3 regions of the Photorhabdus stackebrandtii genome follow, and region 3 is predicted to be linked to each of the others. Evidence: predicted binding sites of a transcription regulator. Region 3 holds the regulator's gene; each other region holds the start of a gene.
What was found. Region 3 encodes LexA, which represses DNA repair genes until DNA is damaged. Its sites were predicted from a motif close to TNCTGTATGTACATACAGNA; they were not measured.
Positions count from the first base shown of each region.

Region 1: a site for LexA is predicted at 1,221-1,240, ahead of C5470_RS05680 (metal-dependent hydrolase). Genes of this name have one in related genera too.
Region 2: a site for LexA is predicted at 3,876-3,895, ahead of C5470_RS01955 (DNA translocase FtsK 4TM domain-containing protein). Genes of this name have one in related genera too.

Region 1 covers NZ_PUJV01000005.1:24,693-32,619, forward strand. Annotated here, with positions in the region: gene catA (type A chloramphenicol O-acetyltransferase) at 1-534, opposite strand, end outside; gene C5470_RS05675 (hypothetical protein) at 818-1,009, opposite strand; gene C5470_RS05680 (metal-dependent hydrolase) at 1,258-1,806, shown strand; gene C5470_RS05685 (L-cystine transporter) at 2,014-3,405, shown strand; gene htpX (protease HtpX) at 3,478-4,365, opposite strand; gene prc (carboxy terminal-processing peptidase) at 4,706-6,757, opposite strand; gene proQ (RNA chaperone ProQ) at 6,777-7,475, opposite strand; gene C5470_RS05705 (GAF domain-containing protein) at 7,571-7,927, opposite strand, start outside.
Region 2 covers NZ_PUJV01000002.1:89,656-97,582, reverse strand. Annotated here, with positions in the region: gene cydD (heme ABC transporter permease/ATP-binding protein CydD) at 1-1,756, opposite strand, end outside; gene trxB (thioredoxin-disulfide reductase) at 1,862-2,821, opposite strand; gene lrp (leucine-responsive transcriptional regulator Lrp) at 3,329-3,823, shown strand; gene C5470_RS01955 (DNA translocase FtsK 4TM domain-containing protein) at 3,957-7,346, shown strand; gene lolA (outer membrane lipoprotein periplasmic chaperone LolA) at 7,418-7,927, shown strand, end outside.
Region 3 covers NZ_PUJV01000015.1:72,751-80,677, forward strand. Annotated here, with positions in the region: gene C5470_RS13770 (lactate oxidase) at 1-303, shown strand, start outside; gene C5470_RS13775 (DUF1266 domain-containing protein) at 473-1,618, opposite strand; gene zur (zinc uptake transcriptional repressor Zur) at 1,835-2,344, shown strand; gene lexA (transcriptional repressor LexA) at 2,480-3,085, opposite strand; gene C5470_RS13790 (diacylglycerol kinase) at 3,205-3,576, opposite strand; gene plsB (glycerol-3-phosphate 1-O-acyltransferase PlsB) at 3,706-6,162, shown strand; gene ubiA (4-hydroxybenzoate octaprenyltransferase) at 6,212-7,066, opposite strand; gene ubiC (chorismate lyase) at 7,103-7,609, opposite strand; gene pgi (glucose-6-phosphate isomerase) at 7,798-7,927, opposite strand, start outside.

The DNA of each region.
Region 1 (7,927 bases), on a different contig from region 3:
TTGATTTCCCTTTTTGTAAAATTTTCCCATTGTAAATATAGGTGGAAAATAATCCGTAAAATTAGCAACGTTCAAGTTAAATCCATCAAAACTCACCCACGGCACAGACGATATGTGAAAGTGGTTTTCAGGTAGTTCTGGTTTAGAAAAAAAGCAAAGATCATCTTTATAGGTTTCATAATCAGCAGAATAGTTTTTCATGAACTCTGACAGATCAGAATTGAACTCAGTCCAAATCGCTGAGAATGTTTCTGTTTCCTTGTGAAAGATTGTATACGCAGGATTGACACTATCCCATACAATTAATTCTTCATCTTTTATAGCCATTCTGAACTCAGAGTAAGAGTTCACAACTGTTGATATTAAATAAATGATGGTTGGGTAGAATTTATATTGTTTTTCCACCAACGAAGATAACAAATGGGTAATATCAATTTTTGTTGTTAGACTAAATCCGCATTGCACGATATTACGGTAATGCAAGAAATGCTCTTTCCTATTCCAGCGATTTATATCAATCTCTGAGTAACTCATATTTTCCCCTTCTAATGTAAAATTTAAAAAATGAATTAAATTAGAGGGGCTGCTCTTTCTGTTTGTAGTGGGATCATAATCACTCCGGTATGAAATTGGACTAAATACTCAGTCTCTGACGAAGAAAAATTATATATTAGCTAAAAACAAATCACTACCAACACAGCATTATCTTTATAAATCAAACAATAAGAGAGTTCACACCATAAAAACTTACACAATACTCTATCAAAGAACTTCATGAACACATCTTGTAGAATTTTATAAAATGGCATTTTATTCTTTATAATAACGTTTCTTGTTTACTCTGAAATTCAGCTTTTGCCATTGCCCCTATTGCATAGATAGTCCCCAGAATAAACCAGCCTTGATATACGACAAAAATGACAAATGTTGTATCGGTCAGTAAATCGTAGCATCGGAATTCTGTCGGAACGTGCTTATACTTAGCAATATGCAAACAGTCGTCGTACATCTTACCTTTTCTGCTTGCCGATGAACTGGCAACGATAGTGATCTACTCAAGTGTATAACGTTGTCATAGCGTTGCCCGAATTCGTTAGCGATAACATCAGTAGTAACAACCGGCATACCTTTTACCTTCTTGATTAGCTCATGTGGTTAGAATAAGATATTTTTGCTTTTCACCCCCTATCTTACCCGCATAAAACCCACTATACTTCGCCAACTGTATGGATAGACAGTTATTAGTCAGAGGAATTTATGACCGGGGAAGGGCATCTTTTATTTTCAGTTGCCAGTATTATTATGGCGCACAAACTTGAAATAACACCTGAAATAGCCAATGGTGACTGGTTGCATATGCTACCAGGCGTGCTGCTTACTGCATTGTTACCAGATATAGATCACCCAAATTCAACCCTGGGCAGATTATTCAGGGTTATCTCCATTCCAATTGCCAAACTATGTGGCCACAGAGGATTCACCCACAGTCTACTTGCTCTTGCATTAGGTATTGCTTTACTTTGGCTCAAAATACCAGAAAAATGGCCTGTACCAACCGATTTTTTCCATGCCATGATTGTTGGCTACCTAAGTCATCTGGTAGCAGATATGCTGACACCTGCTGGTGTACCGCTGTTATGGCCAATAAAGATACGTTTCTGCCTGCCGATACTTGGCAAACAAGGAAATAAGAAAGCAGAAAGATTTATTTCTGCCTTACTGATTGTCATCGCCATTTTTCTGCCAGAAGATATTGAATATTCTATATTTATTTATATAGATCACATCAAAAAATTGTGCTTTTAATAACCTTCGAAAATATTTTCAATGTTATAGTCGCATAAAAATCAATCTTAATTGCCATGATGATTATATCAAATTCTATTTAATTATAAGGGTCGATAACCTTAGCTGGTACCATATTCTCAATTACTTGCTGTAGGGTATAAGTTTATAACTTAACTCGATTAATACAGCTTAACTCCCTCAATAATTAAAATCTGGAGTTTGTGGATGAACTTACCATTAATTCTAAATGTGCTCGTTTTCGCAGCACTGCTTTTGCTATTGTCAAAAGCCAGTTCACACCAATGGAGTCTGTCAAAAAAGGTTCTTTTTGGCCTCGCCATTGGCGTTATTTTTGGTCTGGCGCTACAACTGACTTATGGAGCTGATAATACCATACTGAAAGAATCAATCTCATGGTTCAATATTGTAGGTAACGGCTATGTACAACTTCTGCAAATGGTGATTATGCCGCTGGTATTTGCCTCTATTCTAAGCGCTGTTGCCAGATTGCATAAAGCATCTTCTCTGGGAAAAATCAGTTTTCTAACCATCGGCAGCCTGCTGTTCACTACGATGATCGCAGCGCTGATCGGTATCATTATTACTAACCTATTCGGCCTGACTGCTGAAGGTCTGGTGCAAGGAACTCAAGAAACAGCACGCCTGTCGGCTATCGAAAACAACTACATAGGCAAAATCTCTGATTTGTCTGTGCCGCAGTTAATTTTATCTTTTATTCCTAAAAACCCATTTGCTGATTTAGCCGGCGCCAATCCAACATCTGTTATCAGTGTTGTTATTTTTGCGACCTTCCTGGGGATTGCTGCACTACAAATGCTGAAAGATGACCGCGAACGTGGTGAACGTGTATTAGCCGCTATCGATATTATGCAAGCATGGGCAATGAAACTGGTTCGCCTGGTTATGCGCCTGACGCCATACGGTGTTATGGCTCTGATGACCAAAGTTGTCGCCAACTCTAATATCCACGAAATTGCGAAACTGGGCAGCTTTGTTATCGCATCCTACATTGCACTAGCGCTGGTGTTTGTTGCTCACGGGTTTCTGCTCTCTCTCACCGGTATCAATCCACTTAAATTTTTCAAAAAAATCTGGCCGGTATTGACCTTTGCATTCACTAGCCGTTCAAGTGCAGCCAGTATCCCACTGAATGTTGAAACCCAGACACGCCGTATCGGTGTACCGGAATCTATCGCCAGTTTCTCAGCATCTTTCGGCTCAACAATTGGTCAGAATGGTTGCGCCGGGATTTATCCTGCCATGCTGGCAGTCATGGTTGCGCCGACAGTAGGCATAAACCCATTTGATCCTGTATGGATTGCAACACTGGTTGGTATTGTGACTATCAGCTCCGCAGGCGTTGCTGGTGTGGGTGGCGGTGCTACATTTGCCGCACTGATTGTCTTACCTGCAATGGGATTACCTGTAACGCTAATTGCACTGTTGATTTCTGTTGAGCCTCTTATTGATATGGGCCGTACTGCGCTGAATGTGAGTGGTTCAATGACCGCCGGTACAATTACCAGCCAGTTAATGGGGCAAACTGATAAAACCACCTTCAATCAGGAAGATGAAGTTGAATTAAATCAGCTATGATTTGAATTTCAAAAATCATAAAAAAAGCCGAGGAATACATCATTCTTCGGCTTTTTTATCTTATTCACAATATTATTTATTCAGGTACTGCCCACTACGCAGAGCTTCAATACGTTTGTCTAATGGTGGGTGAGACAGAAACAGCTCACTGAACGTCTTGGATTTACCATTAATACAGAATGCCATCATACTGCCTTCTTCCTGCGGCTCATAACTGGTTTTCAGACGCTGTAAAGCAGCAATCATCTTCTCACGACCTACCAACTTAGCAGAACCTGCATCTGCATGGAATTCGCGGTAACGGGAGAACCACATCGTAATAATACTTGCCAGAATACCGAATACGATTTCCAGCACCATTGAAACAACCATGTAAACGATCGGGTTACCAGAAGAGTTACCCTCTTCTTCACTATTGTTACCAGACAGAAAACCTGATACAACCTGAGCCAACAGACGGGAAATGAAGATAACGAAGGTATTGACTATCCCTTGCAGCAAAGTCATCGTCACCATATCACCATTAGCGATATGGCTAATCTCATGGGCAATAACGGCTTCCGCTTCTGCCCTGCTCATATTATCCAACAGACCAGTACTAACAGCGACCAGAGAAGCATTACGACGAGCACCGGTAGCGAAGGCATTAATATCTGGTGCAGCATAAATTGCAACCTGTGGCATCGTAATATTGACCTGCTCCGCCTGGCGGCGAACAGTCTCGACTAACCAATGTTCAACTTCATTCGCTGGCTGTTCTATGACCTGACCACCAACAGAACGCAAGGCCATCCATTTGGACATCAGCAGGGAAATAAACGACCCACCGAAGCCGAACAGGCCAGCCATAATCATTAAACCTTGTACGCTACTTCCCTGAATTCCTGTCAGAGATAGTATTATCCCAAACACCAACATAACAGCAAGGTTAGTGAGGAGGAACAAAGCAATTCGCATCATAAAAACCGGCTTCCTTTATTAATAATCAATGCACTTTCAGAGTTAATCTATAAATAAGGCTGTTCTTGCTATATTCAAGGTTTTTAACTCTTCAAGCGATAAAATCAACACAACTTTACAAAATCATAAAAAACCGGTATCAGCCTAACACTAATTGGTTAAGCAAAATACTCTGATACCCGGTAACACTGAGAAAATGTGAAACAGTTCATCATTCCTGAAAAGAGAGAACTGCTCAAAAAGCAACGTTTATATGGATATTGGAAGTCCAATACACCGTTCACTCAAAACATCAAGTGAACGGCATTGAATATCGTTAACGAGCTGTTTGAAAATCACTCTACTTAGATTTAGCTAACATTTTCTCGGCAGGTTGGTGCGCCAAATCAAGTGCAATTTTCACTGATTCATTAAGATAGGGATCCGGCCCCTGATAATCTTTAGGTAAATCATCCAGTGAAGTTAACAGTTTTTTACCTTCGCGTTTAAAGCGATCATTAATCCGGTTCAGTTTTAAAGCATCATCTTCTTTATTCTCTTTCTCTCTTTGTGCGTAGTTAAGAGAAACAATGTTCTTATGCTCTTTCATTGCCTTATAGTGCGCAATGTCTTCATTTATATACTTGAACTCTGGATCATCCGCGATGCGGGCACTATGAGCCATATTCAACTGCGGAACTAACCCCGCAATAACTTTAGATCCCGTATAACGGGCAGAAGGAACGCTATCCCAAGGCAAAGCATTATCTTCAAAACTTTCCCCTGTTTCTGCCGGATCAATCCCCGTTGGCATCACAATATCAGGTGTAACACCTTTACGCTGGGTACTACCACCATTCACACGATAGAATTTCTGAATCGTATACTGGACAGAACCCAGCGATGGCCAATCAGGACGCATCATTTGATCGTAAATACGATTCAAAGAACGATATTGCTGAACCGTGCCTTTACCAAACGTTGGCTCACCAACAATCAGCGCCCGTCCATAATCCTGCATTGCTGCGGCAAAAATCTCAGAAGCAGAAGCACTAAAACGGTCTACCAGGACAACCAAAGGCCCTTTATAGTACACCACTTCATCAGTATCAGAATCCTGGCGGACTTTCCCATTATTATCCCTGATTTGCACAATCGGGCCGCTTGGGAGAAACAAGCCAGACAGAGAAACCGCTTCTGTCAGTGCTCCACCACCATTACTACGCAGATCAATAACGATAGCACTGACATGCTGTTTAGTCAGTTTTTGCAATTGAGTTTTAACATTGTCAGTCAAGCCAACGTAAAAACCTGGAATATCAAGAACGCCCACTTTCTCTTTACCAATTGTCTTGACTGACATCTTTACCGCCCGATCTTCCAGACGGATCTGTTCACGAGTCAAAGTGATAGTACGTGGCTTTGCCCCTTTGGTATCAGAAATAACCTCAAGCCGTACTTTACTGCCTTTAGGGCCTTTAATCAGTGCAACCACATCATCCAGACGCCAGCCAATAATATCCACCATGGATTTCCCTGCCTGAGCGACACCAATAATCTTATCACCCACTTTTAACGCTTTGCTTTTGGCGGCAGGTCCACCGGCAACCATAGAATTTATGACGGTATAGTCATCATCTATCTGTAAAACAGCACCAATTCCTTCCAGGGAGAGACTCATCTCTGAGTTAAACTGTTCAGTATTGCGTGGTGAAAGATAATTGGTATGAGGATCGATTTCACGGGCAAACGCCGTCATAATCAATTGGAAGACATCTTCACTCTGACTTTGTGTCAGGCGTTTTAACGCAGACTGATAGCGCTTGGTCAGCACTTGTTTAATTTCTTTATCGTCTTTACCGGTGAGTTTGAGATTGAGCCAATCATATTTAACCTTAGCATCCCAAAGTTTATTTAACTCTTCGATATTCTGTGGCCAAGGGGCTTTAGAACGATCAACATCAATTGTATCGTTACCACCAAAACTCATTGGCTGTTCAAGGCGAGATAAAGCGTACTGATATCGCTCAAAGCGGCGTTTTTGCAACAAATTAAACAGGTCATACGGGATTTCCAGATTCCCGGTTTCCAGTTCCTTGCCTAACAACTTTTTCTTATCATCATATTGAACTACATCTGACGCCAGTAATATGTTATGGCTGTAGTCCAGTATATTAAGGTAGCGATCAAATATTTTTGCTGAAAAATCACCATTTAAATCAAATTGACGATAATGAGAGCGAGTGAAGCGGGATGTTACCCGCTCGCTTACTGTTGAGTGCTGAGGCTCTTGCTTCAATACAGGCAGTTGTTCAATACGAACAGGAACAGCCGCTGGACTGTTTGTATTTGCATAACAAGTACCAAAAATTGAAACGCCTAAGACAAAAGCCAGTCTGACGAATATGTTCATGCCCAGGTCGGCCTCCGTATCAGAACTGTAAATGTTCTGCGCGTACAATCATCGCTAAACCGGAAGGCAATTGTACCCGTACACCGTCTTTGGCGATTTCAAGCACAGAAGCATCCATCGAGCTTTTACCCACTCTTACTTTAATTTCCTGACCAATTTTCAGCGATGAAACATCGGCGATCTGAGTTGGTGCAGGTTGAGCAGGTTTAGCCGCCGGTTTACGTGCTTGCTGAGGGCGATTTTGTTGGCGTGGCTGCCGTTTTTCCCCCTCAGTATTATTGGCTCGACGAGGAGCTGGCTTTTTGGCTACAGGCCGTTCATTTTTTTCACCGGCAGCCTCATTTTCAGCTTCATGTTTTTTAGCTCTCTGCTCTGCACGCTGTGCCTGAACCCGTGCTTTGGCTTCAGTCAGTTGCTGGAGAGCGTGTTGAATATGTTCCGCTTCCAGTTCACCGCATGAATTACCATCAAGGTCAACACGCTGCGCGCCCTCTTTAACACCATACAAGTAACGCCAGCTTGATGTATACAGACGCAAGGCAGAGCGCAATTGTGTTTTACTTAAACACTCTTCGTCCTGGATACGTTCAACGATATCCTGAAAAATACCGATTTTTAAAGGACGGGCTTCACCTTCAGCTACGAAACAGAGCGGGAAACGCTCAGCTAAAAAAGCAATAATTTCTTTACTACTATTCAACTTAGGTTGATTTTCCATGAAATTTCCTGATTACAACGGTTTTGCCAACCAGCATAGGCATGAACTGGCGTCATTATAATAGCGTTGCTGATAAATGCCACGTTATCCATATGTTAAGTTACATTCAATTCAACATATTTCGGCACAACGCACTGTTCTAAATGAGCACAAAGCCCATCAATAAGGGCTTGTAAGCCAAATTCGTCTTTTTCGTCGAATCTATTAAGAATCGTGCTATCAATATCCAATACACCAATGATTCTATCGTTTACAATCAATGGCAACACAATTTCAGCGTTACTGGCAGCATCACAGGCAATATGACCGGGGAATGCATGAACATCATCAACACGCTGAATACGCTTTTCTGATACAGCAGTTCCGCATACCCCCTTGCCAACAGGTATTCTCACACAGGCGACTTTTCCCTGGAATGGCCCCAGAACCAATGTATCACCATCAACCAGGTA
Region 2 (7,927 bases), on a different contig from region 3:
TCCGATGAGATAACAGACGGGCGAATGCCCCTTGAGATTGGCTCAGTGTCTGGTAATCTCCCTGTTCAATGATTAACCCTTTTTCCATAACCCAGATCTGATCATATTCCAGCGTTTCTTCCAGTTGGTGGGTAACTAACAGGGTCGTCTGATGATGAGATGCCTGATTCAGTGTTTTCATAACCCGTTGTTCGCTATGAGCATCCAGGCTGGCGGCAGGTTCATCCAGTAATAATAATTGGCGAGGTTTCAATAAGGCGCGGGCAACCGCGATACGCTGGGCCTGGCCGACAGATAACCGTGCTGCATTATCACCAATGATGGTATTCAGCCCTTCAGGTAAATCATTAACAAATTCGGTGACGTATGCCTGTTCCATAACCTGATAGATTTGTTGTTGATTCGCATTCGATTGGTTCAGGCGAAGATTATCAAGCAAAGTTTGCTCAGGCAGGTGTGGGTTTTGCCCAACCCAGCTTAGTTGATCACGCCATTTCTGTGGATCTAACTCACGCAGCTCAGTGCCATTGATTTGTATTGAGCCACGATAGGGCAGGAACCCTAACAATAAATTCAAGAGTGAGCTTTTACCTGCTCCGCTTTGTCCAACTAATGCAACCCGTTGATTTTTTTCTATAGTAAAATTCAATGGGCCGGCAAGCGGGTTGCCATCGTGAGCCAGAATTTCCAGATTATTAGCGATTATCGTCAGCGAACTTTGGCTACTTAGCGTTTTATCGCCACTCGTAGGTGCATGTTCACCCTCACTGTTTAGCAAAGTCACCAATGATTCGGCTGCGCCAACCGCCTGTGCTTTAGCATGATAATAAGTACCAAGATCACGCAGTGGTTGGAAAAATTCCGGGGCGAGGATTAATACCAGAAAACCAGCAAACAGGGTCACGCCCATACTGTAACTGCCAAAATTAAGTTCACCTAAATAGGAGAAACCGAAATAGACGGCAACGACGGCAATAGAAACAGCAGCAAAGAATTCCAGCACCGCTGAAGAGAGGAACGCCATTCTCAGAACTTCCATTGTCTTGCGGCGGAAATCTTCAGTAGATTCGCTGATTTGTTGTACTTCTGCCTTGCCACGATAAAACAGGCGCAACGTTTCCAACCCGCGCAGACGATCAAGGAAATTACCGCTTAACCGTCCCAACGCGACAAAGTTTCGCCGGTTGGCATCTGCGGCGCCTAAACCAACCAGTGCCATAAACAGGGGGATAAGCGGAGCAGTCGCGAACAAAATCAGCCCGGCAGCCCAGTTAACAGGAAATAGGGTGATCAGGATAAGAATAGGGATCATTACTGCGAGATACATTTGTGGCAGATAGCGAGAGTAGTAATCTTGCATATCCTCTATCTGCTCAAGAATAATCGTGGCCCAGCTACCTGCCGGTTTGCCCTTAACCCATACTGGGCCAAGTTGTTCAAGCTTATCCAATACCATCGCGCGGATTTTCTGGCGCACGATTTTGCCACAAATAAAACCGATCCGTTCCCGGATAACACTGATTATTGCCCGCAGAGCGAAAGTTGTCGTCAGCATCCAGAATTTATCCATGATGTGCTCGCGGGGAATGTTATCCATGATTAAAGCTTGCAGGATTGAGGCCAGTAACCAGGCTTGAGTGATGATCAACAATCCACTGATTAAGCCAAATAGCATGGACAGGCGGAGCCAGCGCCGGGCCGGAGCACTTTGCTGCTTCAACCAGCGAACTAATTCATACTGTTTTGTTTTGTCCATAGGAAAAAATTCTGATTATCAAAAGGCTGGATTAGTGTCAGCATCCTACCGATATGTTACATGCGAAAAGGCGCTACCGGAATAGCGCCTTGAAAGAAAAAGAGTTTATTGCGCTGCCAGCCCATCCAGGAAACGTTCTGCATCAAGGGCGGCCATACAGCCTGTACCGGCGGATGTAATTGCCTGGCGATAGGTGTGGTCCATCACATCACCGGCGGCGAATACACCGGGAATTGAGGTTTGAGTAGCGTTACCCTGTAAACCGGATTGAACTTTAATGTAACCATTCTCCAATTCCAATTGTCCTGCAAAGATAGCGGTGTTAGGAGTATGGCCGATAGCAATGAATGTACCGGTGACAGCTAATTCTTCTGTTGTATTGCTTTGGGTATCGCGCAGACGGATACCTGTAACGCCCATCTCATCACCGAGCACTTCATCCAGAGTACGATCAGTGTGCAGAACAATATTGCCGTTTTTAACTTTATCCATCAGACGGTCAATCAGGATTTTTTCTGAACGGAATGTATCACGGCGATGAATCAGGTGAACTTCTGCTGCAATATTTGCCAGATATAAAGCCTCTTCTACCGCGGTATTACCGCCGCCGACCACAGCAACTTTCTGGTTACGATAAAAAAAGCCATCACAGGTTGCACAGGCTGAAATACCACGGCCTTTGAACGCTTCTTCGGAAGGCAGATCCAGATAACGTGCAGAAGCGCCTGTTGCGATAATCAGTGCGTCACAGGTATATTCTTGTTCATCACCATAAAGACGGAAAGGACGGTTTTGCAGGTCAACTTTTTGAATATGGTCAAAAATGATTTCGGTCTGGAATTTTTCAGCATGTTGGTGCATACGTTCCATTAACCCTGGGCCGGTCAGACCTTCAGGATCACCGGGCCAGTTTTCGACTTCCGTGGTTGTAGTCAACTGACCGCCTTTTTCAACTCCGGTAATAAGAACTGGATTTAAATTTGCCCGGGCAGCATAAACTGCGGCCGTATAGCCTGCCGGGCCGGAGCCAAGAATAATGAGTTTATGGTGTTTGGCGGTGCTCATGAATACCTCATTTCCATTTATCGCATATCGTATATTGAGCGATTGTAGGAGAAATAGGAGGGTAAAAAAAGCTAAAAGACTCATGTTACTAACGATTTTACCGATAGATATTAACTGGCAATGACTTTAACCTGAGAAAAGTGTTCTTTTAGTGCTGTTTGTATTTCATTTGCTCACTTTTAATCAATGGTAAGCTATCGAAACGATTAACTGAAAATTTGTTCCACAGGTTGTTCTGATTTTTGCTCATTTACTTTGACAATCGGCTGTGCATTTGCGAAAACATCACTGTAAGAGATAATTATCCACCTCGCTAAATTCGTTTCCATAAAAATCGACAAATCGATATGCGGATAATCCTCTCTGTGCAGCACGAAGAAAATGGCCTGTGAGCTGCTTTACTCTGATAGAGCGAGGCTTTAACTTTAAGACATCTTTTCCAGCTCAAACTCAAAGAGAGATAGGGGAAAATGTTATGGGTGTAGGAAAATAAAGAGAGATCAAAAGATGATAGATAATAAAAAACGTCCGGGAAAAGATCTTGATCGTATAGATCGTAATATCCTCAATGAGTTGCAGAAAGATGGTCGAATTTCTAACGTAGAACTGTCTAAACGGGTAGGATTGTCGCCGACTCCTTGCTTGGAGCGTGTGCGTCGCTTGGAGCGTCAAGGGTTTATTACTGGCTACACCGCATTGTTGAATCCTCATTATCTGGATGCATCGTTGCTGGTGTTTGTTGAAATCACCCTAAACCGTGGTGCACCAGATGTTTTTGAACAATTCAATGCTGCTGTGCAGAAATTGGAAGAGATTCAGGAATGTCATTTGGTTTCCGGTGATTTCGATTACTTATTGAAAACCCGTGTACCCGATATGTCAGCGTATCGTAAGTTACTGGGCGAAACTTTGCTGCGTTTGCCAGGTGTTAATGACACCCGCACATATGTTGTGATGGAAGAAGTGAAGCAGAGTAACCGTTTGGTCATTAAGACTCGCTGAAATCCTGCCAAAAAAAATGTACAGGTGCAAAACTGGAAGAACTTAGGTACACTCCTGTTTATGCATACAGTTTCAACGCTGAGCTATCTCGGCGTTGTTCCGTTAAATCAACAGGAAACCTGGAGAGCCTTTCTTGAGCCAGGAATATACAGAAGATAAAAATATTAGGTTGAAGAGACTTAGTAGTGGGCGCAGGCTGTTGGAAGCTGTGTTGCTTGTCATTGTTATCTTAGCGGCTTATCTGATGGTCGCACTCGTCAGTTTTAACCCATCTGATCCAAGTTGGTCTCAGACTGCGTGGCATGAGCCGGTCCATAATTTGGGTGGTGGTGTTGGTGCATGGTTGGCCGATACGCTGTTTTCGGCATTTGGCATACTGGCTTATGCCATCCCGCCACTAATGATATTGGGTTGCTGGACTGCTTTCAGACAACATGATGACAGAGAATATGTCGATTTCTTTGTGCTTGCTTTGCGCGTTATTGGTGCATTGGCAATCGTCTTGACTTCATGTGGATTAGCTGCGCTGAATGTTGATGATCTCCATTACTTTGCTTCTGGCGGTATTATTGGCAGCTTGTTTAGCAGTGCGATGTTACCTTGGTTTAATGAATTAGGTGCGACGCTGGCCTTACTGTGTGTTTGGGCAATTGGGTTTACGCTATTTACTGGTTGGTCATGGTTGACGATTGCTGAAAAAACTGGGGCAATGATTCTTGGAGCGATAGGGTTTATTACCAATCGCAGCCGTCATGAACAAGAATATACCCCATATGGTGAAACGGTTATTGAGCCGGAGAATTCCACCAATGGTAAAACAGAACCCGAATTTACAGCGGTTGATATTGATCATGATGATGTGCTGTTTACAGCACCTTCAGCCGCGGAATTGGCAAAAGCTGAACTGGATGAACCAGAATCAGTGAAAGCAGAAGTTGAAGAAAAACATCAATCTGATATTCCAACCATTGGTATGGCTGATATTGATGCTGAACCTGAAATTCAGGTAAGTATATCTGATGACGCCGTATGGTCTCAGTCATTAGCAGAAGAACATGAAAAAAACAGTGATAAACCTGTTCGTTACCTGTTTGAAATTCCTTCTGAATATAATTTTAAACCTAAATCTGAGCTTGCTGTTGAAGCGGCGCCAAAATTTGTGCTGGCAGGCAACGAGCAGGACAGCAGTGACACCTGCACTTTCACGCCTGAAACAGCACAAAAAGATATTGCGGCAGCAGCTTCTGCAACGGTTATCACAGGCAACTCTCAGGTTAAACGGGGGATCGGGCCAGAGCTGCCCCGTCCTAACCCAGTCCGTTTGCCAACCCGCCGTGAATTGTATGGCATCAAAGTTCCTTCACAGCGTCTTGCAGAACAGCAACAGCGTGAAGAAGAGGCCAGACAACAGATAGAGTGTGATGATACTGAGTCTGATAAACAGCAGGAAGAGTTGTTGCGCCAGCAGTTTCTTGAACAGCAGCATGAGCGTTACCGTATTACTGGGGATATCGAAGAACAAGCCCCAACTCAGCCTCAGATAGTACAGAATCAACCGGAACCGGAAAATCAGCTTCCAATGGAAGAACCGGCTCAGACAGAGGTTGTTAAACAGGTGGTTGCGTCGCGGCAACGAGAGCGTTACCAAGTGCAGGGTTCCCCGCAGGAAAAAGAGCCCTCTACGCTGGAAAGTTTATCGATATTGAATGATTTCTCACCGGTTGAAGATTTAGTTGAAAAAGAGCCGATAGAGCCGCTGTTTATGCCTTCTGTTCAATCAGTGCCGGAAAGTTTATCAGAACGACCCACAGAAATTGCTTTTATACCAGAGCCTGTACACAATGTTGTGCAGCAACCGCAGCAACCGCAGCAACCGCAGCAACCGCAGCAACCGCAGCAACCGCAGCAACCGCAGCAACCGCAGCAACCGCAGCAACCGCAGCAACCGCAGCAACCGCAGCAACCGCAGCAACCGCAGCAAGATAGCTTGTTTCATCCATTTCTGGTTCGTAATGATCAATCATTACCAAAACCAACGACGCCAATGCCTTCGCTTGATCTGTTAGCCAGCCCGCTGGCAGAAGAGGAACCAGTTGATATGTTTGCCCTTGAGCAAACTTCCCGTTTGATTGAAGCACGTCTGAGTGATTATCGGGTTAAAGCTGATGTGGTTGGTTCCTCGCCAGGTCCGGTGATTACCCGGTTTGAATTGGATTTGGCTCCCGGTGTTAAAGCATCACGTATTTCCAACTTATCAAGAGACTTAGCGCGTTCTTTGTCTGCGGTAGCGGTACGTATTGTTGAAGTTATTCCCGGTAAACCCTATGTTGGTCTGGAGTTGCCGAATAGAAAACGTCAGACGGTCTATTTGCGTGAAGTATTGGATTGTGAAAAATTCCGCGATAATCCATCGCCACTGACAATTGTGCTGGGTAAAGATATTGGTGGTCAGCCGGTTGTCGCTGATTTGGGCAAAATGCCTCACTTGCTGGTGGCGGGTACAACCGGTTCGGGTAAATCTGTTGGGGTCAACGCCATGATCCTCAGCATTCTCTATAAAGCAAAACCGGAGGATGTCCGCTTTATCATGATTGACCCGAAAATGCTGGAATTGTCGGTTTATGAAGGCATTCCGCATCTGTTGACTGAAGTTGTTACTGATATGAAAGACGCAGCGAATGCACTGCGCTGGTGTGTTAATGAAATGGAACGTCGCTATAAACTGATGTCCGCGTTGGGTGTACGTAATCTGGCTGGTTATAACGAAAAGGTTAAACAGGCGGAAGAGATGGGCCGCCCCATTCCTCATCCATTCTGGAAACCTGGCGACAGCATGGATATCACTCATCCTGTGCTGAAAAAAGAGCCTTATGTCGTTGTCATGGTAGATGAATTTGCTGATCTGATAATGACCGTTGGCAAAAAAGTAGAAGAATTGATTGCTCGCTTGGCGCAGAAAGCCCGGGCTGCCGGTATTCATCTGGTTTTGGCGACTCAACGTCCATCTGTCGATATTATTACCGGCCTGATTAAAGCTAACATTCCAACCCGTATTGCCTTTACGGTTTCCAGTAAGATTGATTCCCGCACGATCCTTGATCAAGGTGGTGCTGAATCTCTTTTAGGAATGGGGGACATGCTTTACTTAGCACCAAACTCCTCTATCCCGGTGCGTGTTCACGGCGCATTTGTCCGGGATCAGGAAGTTCATGAAGTCGTTAATGACTGGAAAGCCCGTGGTCGTCCTGAGTATGTTGACAGTATCCTCAGTGGTGGTGATGATGCTGAAGGTGGCTTAGGTCTTGACAGTGATGAAGAACTGGATGCCTTGTTCGATCAGGCTGTTGAATTCGTTACTGAAAAACAGCGGGTATCGATTTCTGGTGTACAACGTCAGTTCCGTATTGGTTATAACCGTGCTGCGCGGATTGTAGAGCAGATGGAAGCACAGCAGATTGTCAGTGCTCCAGGCCATAATGGCAATCGTGGAGTATTGGCACCACCGCCACATGAGCGCGGATAATTAATTTTAAACTCGGACAATTCCGATAACAAATACACCGGGTAATAACGCTGAGTAAAGGTATCTCTTACATGAAGAAACTAATATTGATGGGTTGTTTGATGGCTGGCATGAGTATCAATTACGCATGGGCAAATGCCAGCCTGGATTTGCAGGAACGTTTGGGCAAAGTAAATAGTTTTCATGCCAGCTTTACTCAGACAGTAACCAGTGATGATGGTGCAACAATTCAGCAAGGTGAAGGGCAATTGTGGGTTAAACGCCCAAACTTGTTTAACTGGCACATGACATCACCTGATGAAAGTGTTCTGGTATCAGATGGTAAAACGTTGTGGTTCTATAATCCGTTTGTTGAGCAGGTAACGGCTAACTGGCTGAAAGATGCTACTGGCAACACGCCATTTATGCTTATTACCCGTAACGATGCTAAAGATTGGTCTCAATATAAAATCAGCCAGAAAGGGAATGATTTTGAGCTGACACCGAATAACATCAATGGCAATTTGAAACGTTTTTTTATTACTGTAACGACTGATGGCACTATTCAGAAATTTTCGGCTGTTGAGCAGGATGGACAAAAA
Region 3 (7,927 bases):
CAATTAGATACTGTCCCGGCAGCAATTAAGTCATTACCAAGTATTGTTGAAGCCGTTGGGCGTCACATTCCGGTCTATTTAGATGGCGGTATCCGTCGCGGTATTCATGTGTTTAAAGCTCTCGCATTAGGTGCCAAAGCTGTCGCTATCGGCAGACCAATTTTATATGGACTGGCATTGGGTGGAGCACTAGGCGTGACTTCCGTTTTAAATTTGCTTAAGGATGAGCTGAAACTTAGCATGAAGCTGGCGGGATGCGCAGCTATTAAAGATATTGAGAGAAAGTTTATCAGTTTAATTTAACTCATTAACTAATAACGTAAATATCAGCCCCGTTTCATTTAAAATAGGTGATTATAAGGAAGCGGGGTAAATTCTGTTAACCACGATGGTTTTTATAATTTAACCGGTAAAATAGAATTCTCACCTTCCCCCTGAGGTATTCTTCAAGGGGAAATGTTTCATATAAATATTAATGGAGTATACGAGATACTGACGGCTCCGTGAGATCAATTTCATACCTTTGTTGTTCTTCCATTCTACTGCGTAAAACATCTTCTACTAATGCAGAAAAACCTGTCATCATTTGGCATTCCATAATAACACCTTTTGGCTCAGGCCACGGCAAGCTGGCAATTGGCCAGTCACAATATAATTTATAATAATTAAACTGATCTAGCAGCTCTTTACTCTTGTCAAAATCATTACTCCAGTAGGCATTACCCAACCGTAAGTTTGTATGAAATTCGTCAAAGCTGCCAAAGATTTCATAAATATAATCAGCGGTTTTCAGCATATTTTTCCATGCCACTTCTTCACTGATATAACCAGCACAAAAACAATTACGGCTTAAAACAATTGCAAGCCACAAATCAAATCCCCACACCAATGCAGGTGGGTGCCTATTAACAGTTTGAGAACATTTACGAATAGAGTCAGGTGTTACTTCAACTAATTTGGCAAGAACTTTAAACATTTTGCCATCACTAAGCGCAGCATCAACAGCAAAATGTTTTGAATGTACCCCACCCCACAAATCAGTTAGCATTTTCATATAACCTTCTTCATCAATAATTCCCCAGTCACTGTATAGTTGGGATTGATGTTCCTGAATAGAGGATAATGGGAGCAGGCAGTAACGATAGTTATCATGAACAACCCGTGACTGTAAAGGATAATGCTCCAGAGTTTCACTCCAAAAGCCCAGCCAATAGTCACTAACAATGTTTAACCGCAATGCCTGGCGCTTTTCTTCCGGTAAAAAAGATAAACCAGCCTGTTGATAATAGCGCCGTTGTTCCCATTCAGGGCGTTTAACAATACGATAAATAATAACTGAAAGTGACATTACTGAAAATAATGCTACACCGACTACTTGTGCCAAAAGTAAATAGTCTGTAGCAGGGACGGATACATTATCTATTATAAATAATACAATTGCCACAGATAATATAATCCCCATACAGACTGCAATTAAAAATAAAATATTAATCAATGCGTATAATGAACTCAGAAAAGGTAACTTTCTTTTTTCACAGATAATATTCTTTATTACCTGATAGCCTTTCGCAGGAAACTGCCTATAATGAGGCTGATTTTGTAAAAGTTCTTTCATCATAAATGATTCCTTTCCGAAAATTATCTACCATATATGATAATTCTTATCTGTATTATCACAAACCTCAAGAAAACATTATTTTTGCTGCTAAGTATCAATTTAACCAAATTAACTCTATCAGGGGACAAACACAATGAACTTTTCTGGAGAATATTTTCTATCGCAGAAACATGATAACATCCTAATATTGTTATCATGCTGGCTGTAAGGGGCGCAATGAAACTGATTAACCAAAAAAAGTTACTGGAACAAGCCGAAGCTATTTGCCTGGCACGGGGAGTTCGCTTTACTCCGCAGCGGTTTGAAGTTTTGCGTCTGATATCAGAGCAACCCGGCGCAATCAGTGCTTATGATTTACTGGATTTATTGCGAGAAGCAGAACCACAAGCTAAACCACCAACAATATATCGGGCACTGGAATTTCTGCTGGAACAGGGATTTATTCATAAAATAGAATCCACCAACAGTTATGTGCTGTGCCACCATATCGAACAACCAAGCCACACCTCAGCAATGTTTATCTGCGACCGTTGCGGTTCTGTCACAGAACGGGATGGTGGAGCCGTTGAATCCGCTATTCAACAGTTAGCAAAAACCGCCGGATTCAGTTTACGCCATACAGTCATTGAAGCACATGGTTTATGTTCCTCTTGTGCAGAAATTGAATCCTGTACTGAGCGGGATGAATGCCAGCACGACCACAGTATTGAGATAAAAAAGAAATAGAGAACCTGTAAATAGCAACAGGAAACAGCAGAATCACGTTCAAGATAATCATATTGATAAACCAATAACATGATTCTGCCGGAATATTTTAACTCTTTGATAAAAAACAAAAAATAACGATTCGATATTTTACTATCAAAATCCATCACTATTACGAATCACCCCAACGGCTAATCCTTCAATTGTCAGGCTCCGTTCACGCAGATCCACCACGATTGGCTTAAACTCAGGGTTTTCTGCCAACAATTCAACTTTATTTCCAGTCTGTTTAAAACGTTTTACAGTCACTTCATCTTCAATACGGGCAACAATAACCTGCCCATTACGAACATCCTGTGTTTTATGCACCGCCAACAGATCACCATCCATAATCCCAATATCTTTCATGGACATACCACTGACTCTCAACAGGAAATCCGCACTTGGCTTAAACAGTGCGGGATCAATCCGATAACGACTTTCAATGTGCTCCTGCGCCAACAGTGGTTCACCTGCGGCTACACGACCAATCAACGGTAAACCAGATTCTTCTAGCAGTAAACGGATACCCCTGGATGCCCCGGCAACAATCTCTATCACCCCTTTACGAGCTAATGCTTTTAAATGCTCTTCAGCCGCATTAGGTGAACGAAAACCAAGACGTGATGCAATTTCAGCACGTGTTGGTGGCATACCCGTTTGCGAAATGTGATCACGCACCAAGTCATAAACCTGCTGCTGCCTTACGGTAAGTGCTTTCATTTCACCTCCTGTGTGTTTATACAGTTAAACTGTGAGTATATACAGGTAAATAGCGATTGGGAACCTGCCAGGGCAGAAAATCAGCCCATTATAGTATAATGACTCATTATTTAACTAAATCAGGTCACAAAATAGCGCCAGAGAATGGTACTCCAGACAATTAACGACAGCATCATTGTCAGAAAGACCGCCGCCGATCCCATATCTTTCGCCCGACCGGATAGTTCATGGAATTCACTGCCAATACGATCAACAACAGCTTCAATAGCACTGTTCAGGATCTCCACAATCACCACCAGCATCACTGAACCAATCAGCAAAATGCGTTCAATTGCACTGATATCCAGATAAAATGCAACAATCACCGCCAATATCGCCGCAATTATTTCCTGCCGGAAAGCCGCTTCATTTTGCCACGCAGCCCTGAGACCTTTCATCGAATATACAGTTGCTTTGATGATACGGGTCAGTCCCTTGGATTGATTTGCCATAAGTTATTCACACCAAATGTGAGGTTATTTGCCACTTTTAACTTTTATTATCGTCTTAACATAACAGATCTCAACACTTGTTTCTGATATGCTTGCGACGTGTTGCTAACAAGAGGCTTCAAGTTATTTATGTCAGGTTGGCGTAAAATATATTATAAATTATTGAATTTACCACTGAAAATACTGGTAAAGAGCAAACTTATTCCTACAGATCCCATTACCGAATTACGGCTCGATACGACACGCCCTATTCTGTACGTCTTGCCGTATCACTCCAAAGCAGACTTACTGACATTACGTCAGCAATGTCTTGAGCAGGATCTGCCGGACCCTTTAAACTCACTGGAGATAGGTGATACTGAGCTTCCGGGCTATGTATTTATCGATAATGGCCCACGCGTATTCCGCTATTGCGCGCCAAAGCAGGAATCCGTAAAAATTTTCCATGCTTATCTGGATCTGCATCGTAATAATCCAAACCTGGATATTCAAATGCTGCCAGTTTCTGTCATGTTTGGTCGTTCACCCGGACGTGAAGGACACAACACCCCACATTTGCGGCTGCTTAATGGTATCCAAAAATTCTTCGCCATTCTCTGGCTGGGCCGGGACAGTTTTGTGCGTTTTTCAAACACAGTATCTCTGCGTTATATGGCAACTGAGCATGGCACAGACAAGACTATTGCTCATAAGTTAGCTCGCGTGGCACGAATGCACTATTCACGCCAACGCCTGGCGGCGGTGGGTCCGCGTCTGCCTGTTCGTCAGGAGCTGTTTAATAAGCTGCTGGCTTCAAAAGCAATAGAAAAAGCCGTTATTGATGAGGCCCGCAACAAGAAAATCTCCCATGAGAAAGCGCAACAGAATGCCGTTAACATGATGGAAGAGATTGCCGCGAATTTCTCTTATGAAACAGTACGGCTGTCAGATCGTGTACTTGGTTGGACATGGAACCGTCTGTATCAGGGGATCAATGTTCACAATGCTGAACGCATTCGTCGTCTGGCACAGGATGGTCACGAACTGGTTTATGCACCCTGCCACCGTAGTCATATGGATTATCTGCTGCTCTCCTATGTGCTTTATCATCAGGGTTTGGTACCGCCCCATATCGCCGCGGGCATCAACCTGAATTTCTGGCCGGCAGGGCCGATATTCCGCCGCCTTGGTGCATTTTTCATCCGCCGCACTTTTAAAGGCAATAAACTCTATGCCACGATATTCCGTGAATATCTGGGTGAATTATTTGCACGCGGCTATTCTGTTGAATACTTTATGGAAGGTGGTCGTTCCCGGACAGGTCGTTTGCTTGATCCCAAAACGGGCACCCTGACCATGACGTTACAAGCAATGTTGAGAGGTGAATCACGCCCAATCACTATCGTGCCAATTTATATCGGTTACGAACATGTGATGGAAGTTGCCACCTATGCCAAAGAGCTGCGGGGAGCAACCAAAGAGAAAGAGAGCTTTTTCCAGATGATACGCGGTTTGCGTAAACTTCGTAATTTGGGGCAAGGCTATGTAAACTTTGGTGAACCTATCCCGTTGATCCAATATCTTAATCACCATGTTCCTGACTGGCGTGATTCTATTGACCCAATAGAGTTTCACCGTCCTGAATGGGTTAACCCAACCGTCAGTAAGCTGGCCGGGAAAATTATGGTGAACATCAACAATGCCGCGGCGGCTAACGCAATCAACCTGTGTTCAACTGCCCTGCTGTCATCACGTCAGCGAGCACTTACTCGTGAGCAACTGCTTGAGCAACTGGATTGTTATATACAACTCATGCGCAACGCGCCTTATACAACCGATGTTACTGTACCAAAGAAAACTGCAGAAGAGTTGTTAGAACACGCTCTGCAAATGGATAAGTTCGAGGTAGACAAAGACAGTATGGGCGACATCATTATCCTGCCGCGTGAGCGTGCAGTTCTGATGACCTACTACCGCAACAATATCCAGCATTTATTGGTACTACCATCACTAATTGCCTGCATCGTTATTGATCATCGCCGTATCAGCCGTGAAGTATTACTAAGCCAGGTAGAAATCATTTATCCCTTACTCAAAGCAGAACTGTTTATACGTTACAGCAAAGCAGATCTGCGGGAAGTGGTTAATATCTTGGTTAATGAGCTTACTCGCCAGAACCTTATCTGCAACAAAGAGCAAGGTATGCTGGTATTGAATCCAGCGCGTATTCGCCCATTGCAATTGCTGGCAGCCGGTGTCCGCGAAACACTGCAACGTTATGCCATCACTCTCTCTTTACTGAATGCCAACCCGGAAATCAGCCGGGGTACGCTGGAAAAAGAGAGCAGAAGGCTGGCACAACGTCTGTCAGTATTACATGGCATTAACGCACCTGAATTCTTCGACAAAGCGGTATTCACCACATCGGTAAATACACTGCGTGAAGAAGGGTATATCAGTGATAGTGGTGATGTGATTACAGCAAATACTCAGGAGCTGTATCAGGTATTGAGTGAACTGATGTCACCTGAAATCCGTCTGACTATCGAGAGTGTCAGTTTGCCGGCTGAACACAACGATACAGAAGAGACAACTAAAGAAACATAATTTTTAACATCCTGGTGATAATGGGTTTTCCCCATTATCACCAGATATATCAAACGTAACTGAAGAAGATACCCAAAAATAACACCACACCAACATAGTTATTATTGAGGAATGCCTGGAAACAAAGCTCTCTTTCCCGACCTGCAATCAATTTCTGCTGATAAATAAATAAGGCACCGGCAAGCAACAATGACCAATAGTAGATGCCGCCCAAATTCATCATATAACCCACCAACAGCAAAACCAGCAACATAACAAGTTGTAGCAAGCCAATAATCAGCTTATCGAAATGACCAAACAGAATAGCAGTAGACTTAACACCAATTTTCAGATCATCGTTACGATCAACCATGGCATACTGTGTATCATAAATAACTGACCACAAGATATTAACCAAGAATAATAGCCAGCATTCTAGTGGTAAGGACTCACTAACCGCAGCGAATCCCATTGGGATAGACCAGCCATAAGCCGCTCCCAATACAAACTGAGGAAGATGACTGAACCGTTTAACAAAGGGATAAAACCAAGCCAAAGCTAACCCAGCGACTGACAACCAGATAGCCATCTTATTCAGCGCCAGAACCAACCCGAAAGAGATCAGCACCAGTACAACAAACAGGATCTTACTCTCTTTTTCACTGATAGCACCACTGGGCAGGGGACGTGCTTTTGTACGTTCGACATAACCATCAAATTTTCTGTCAGCAAAATCATTAATGACACATCCTGCTGCACGCATCAGAAACACACCGGCAGTAAAGACCAACAATATGTGCATATCCGGAATACCTTTCCCAGCAATCCATAAAGCCCAAAATGTTGGCCATAACAACAATAACGAACCTATGGGTCTGTCAATACGCACTAAACGGCAATAGGCCTGCCATTTACTTTGCGTCATACTTCCCGCCACTTCTGTTTCCCCCTTGTTTAAATTTTATTTTTTGTATACAGGTGATTCAGGCAAGAAGATTTCCGTTAATAATAATGGCTTGCTTGATAACCTCAGCAATGATCGCCTTGCCCAACGCTTCCCCTGTTGTCCTACATGAATATAATCCCGTGTTAATTTATTGCTACTAAAAAGATATCGCCCAAGCGGGACTGTTCCTAAATCAACCAGATTTTCATCAGGACCGGTTAATGTTGCTTCAGGTATTAACGTTCTTCCCAATAACCAGGGGATATTATCACCGTATAACACGACCTCACGCAGCCAGTACCTCTGACAAGTTAGCAAATGCTCACTTTCATCGAAAAGTTCTTCCACTGTGATAAAAGACTCTCTGAATGGTACAACATGAACATGGTCACAGTATTGTTCAAAACGGCGGGTCATTGATCCCAACTCCATCAGCCAATCTGAAATCTCATCAGGCAAGCCAGATGAATCCACCGAAACCCACTGAATAGGCGCAGTTGTTAAGATCGAGTCAGTTAACATGCGAGTTTCCATTAAGACAAATTTCTTTTATCCGGTCGTACAATTGATGGGCACAGAGAATACCACGTTGTAGGTATACAGAATAAAAAGTTATGACAAATTCTGTAAATAATGCTTGCCAAAAATGAGCGAATTATGTTCAACACAATTCGCTCATACAAATTAAATCCCTAATTCAGAATAAGTGATTAACGCCATGCTTTAAAGCGGTTAATCAACCCATTTGTCGAGCTATCATGATCGGCAACTTCTTCACCCTTTTCAAGTTCTGGCAAAATACGATTAGCCAGTTGCTTACCCAGCTCAACTCCCCATTGG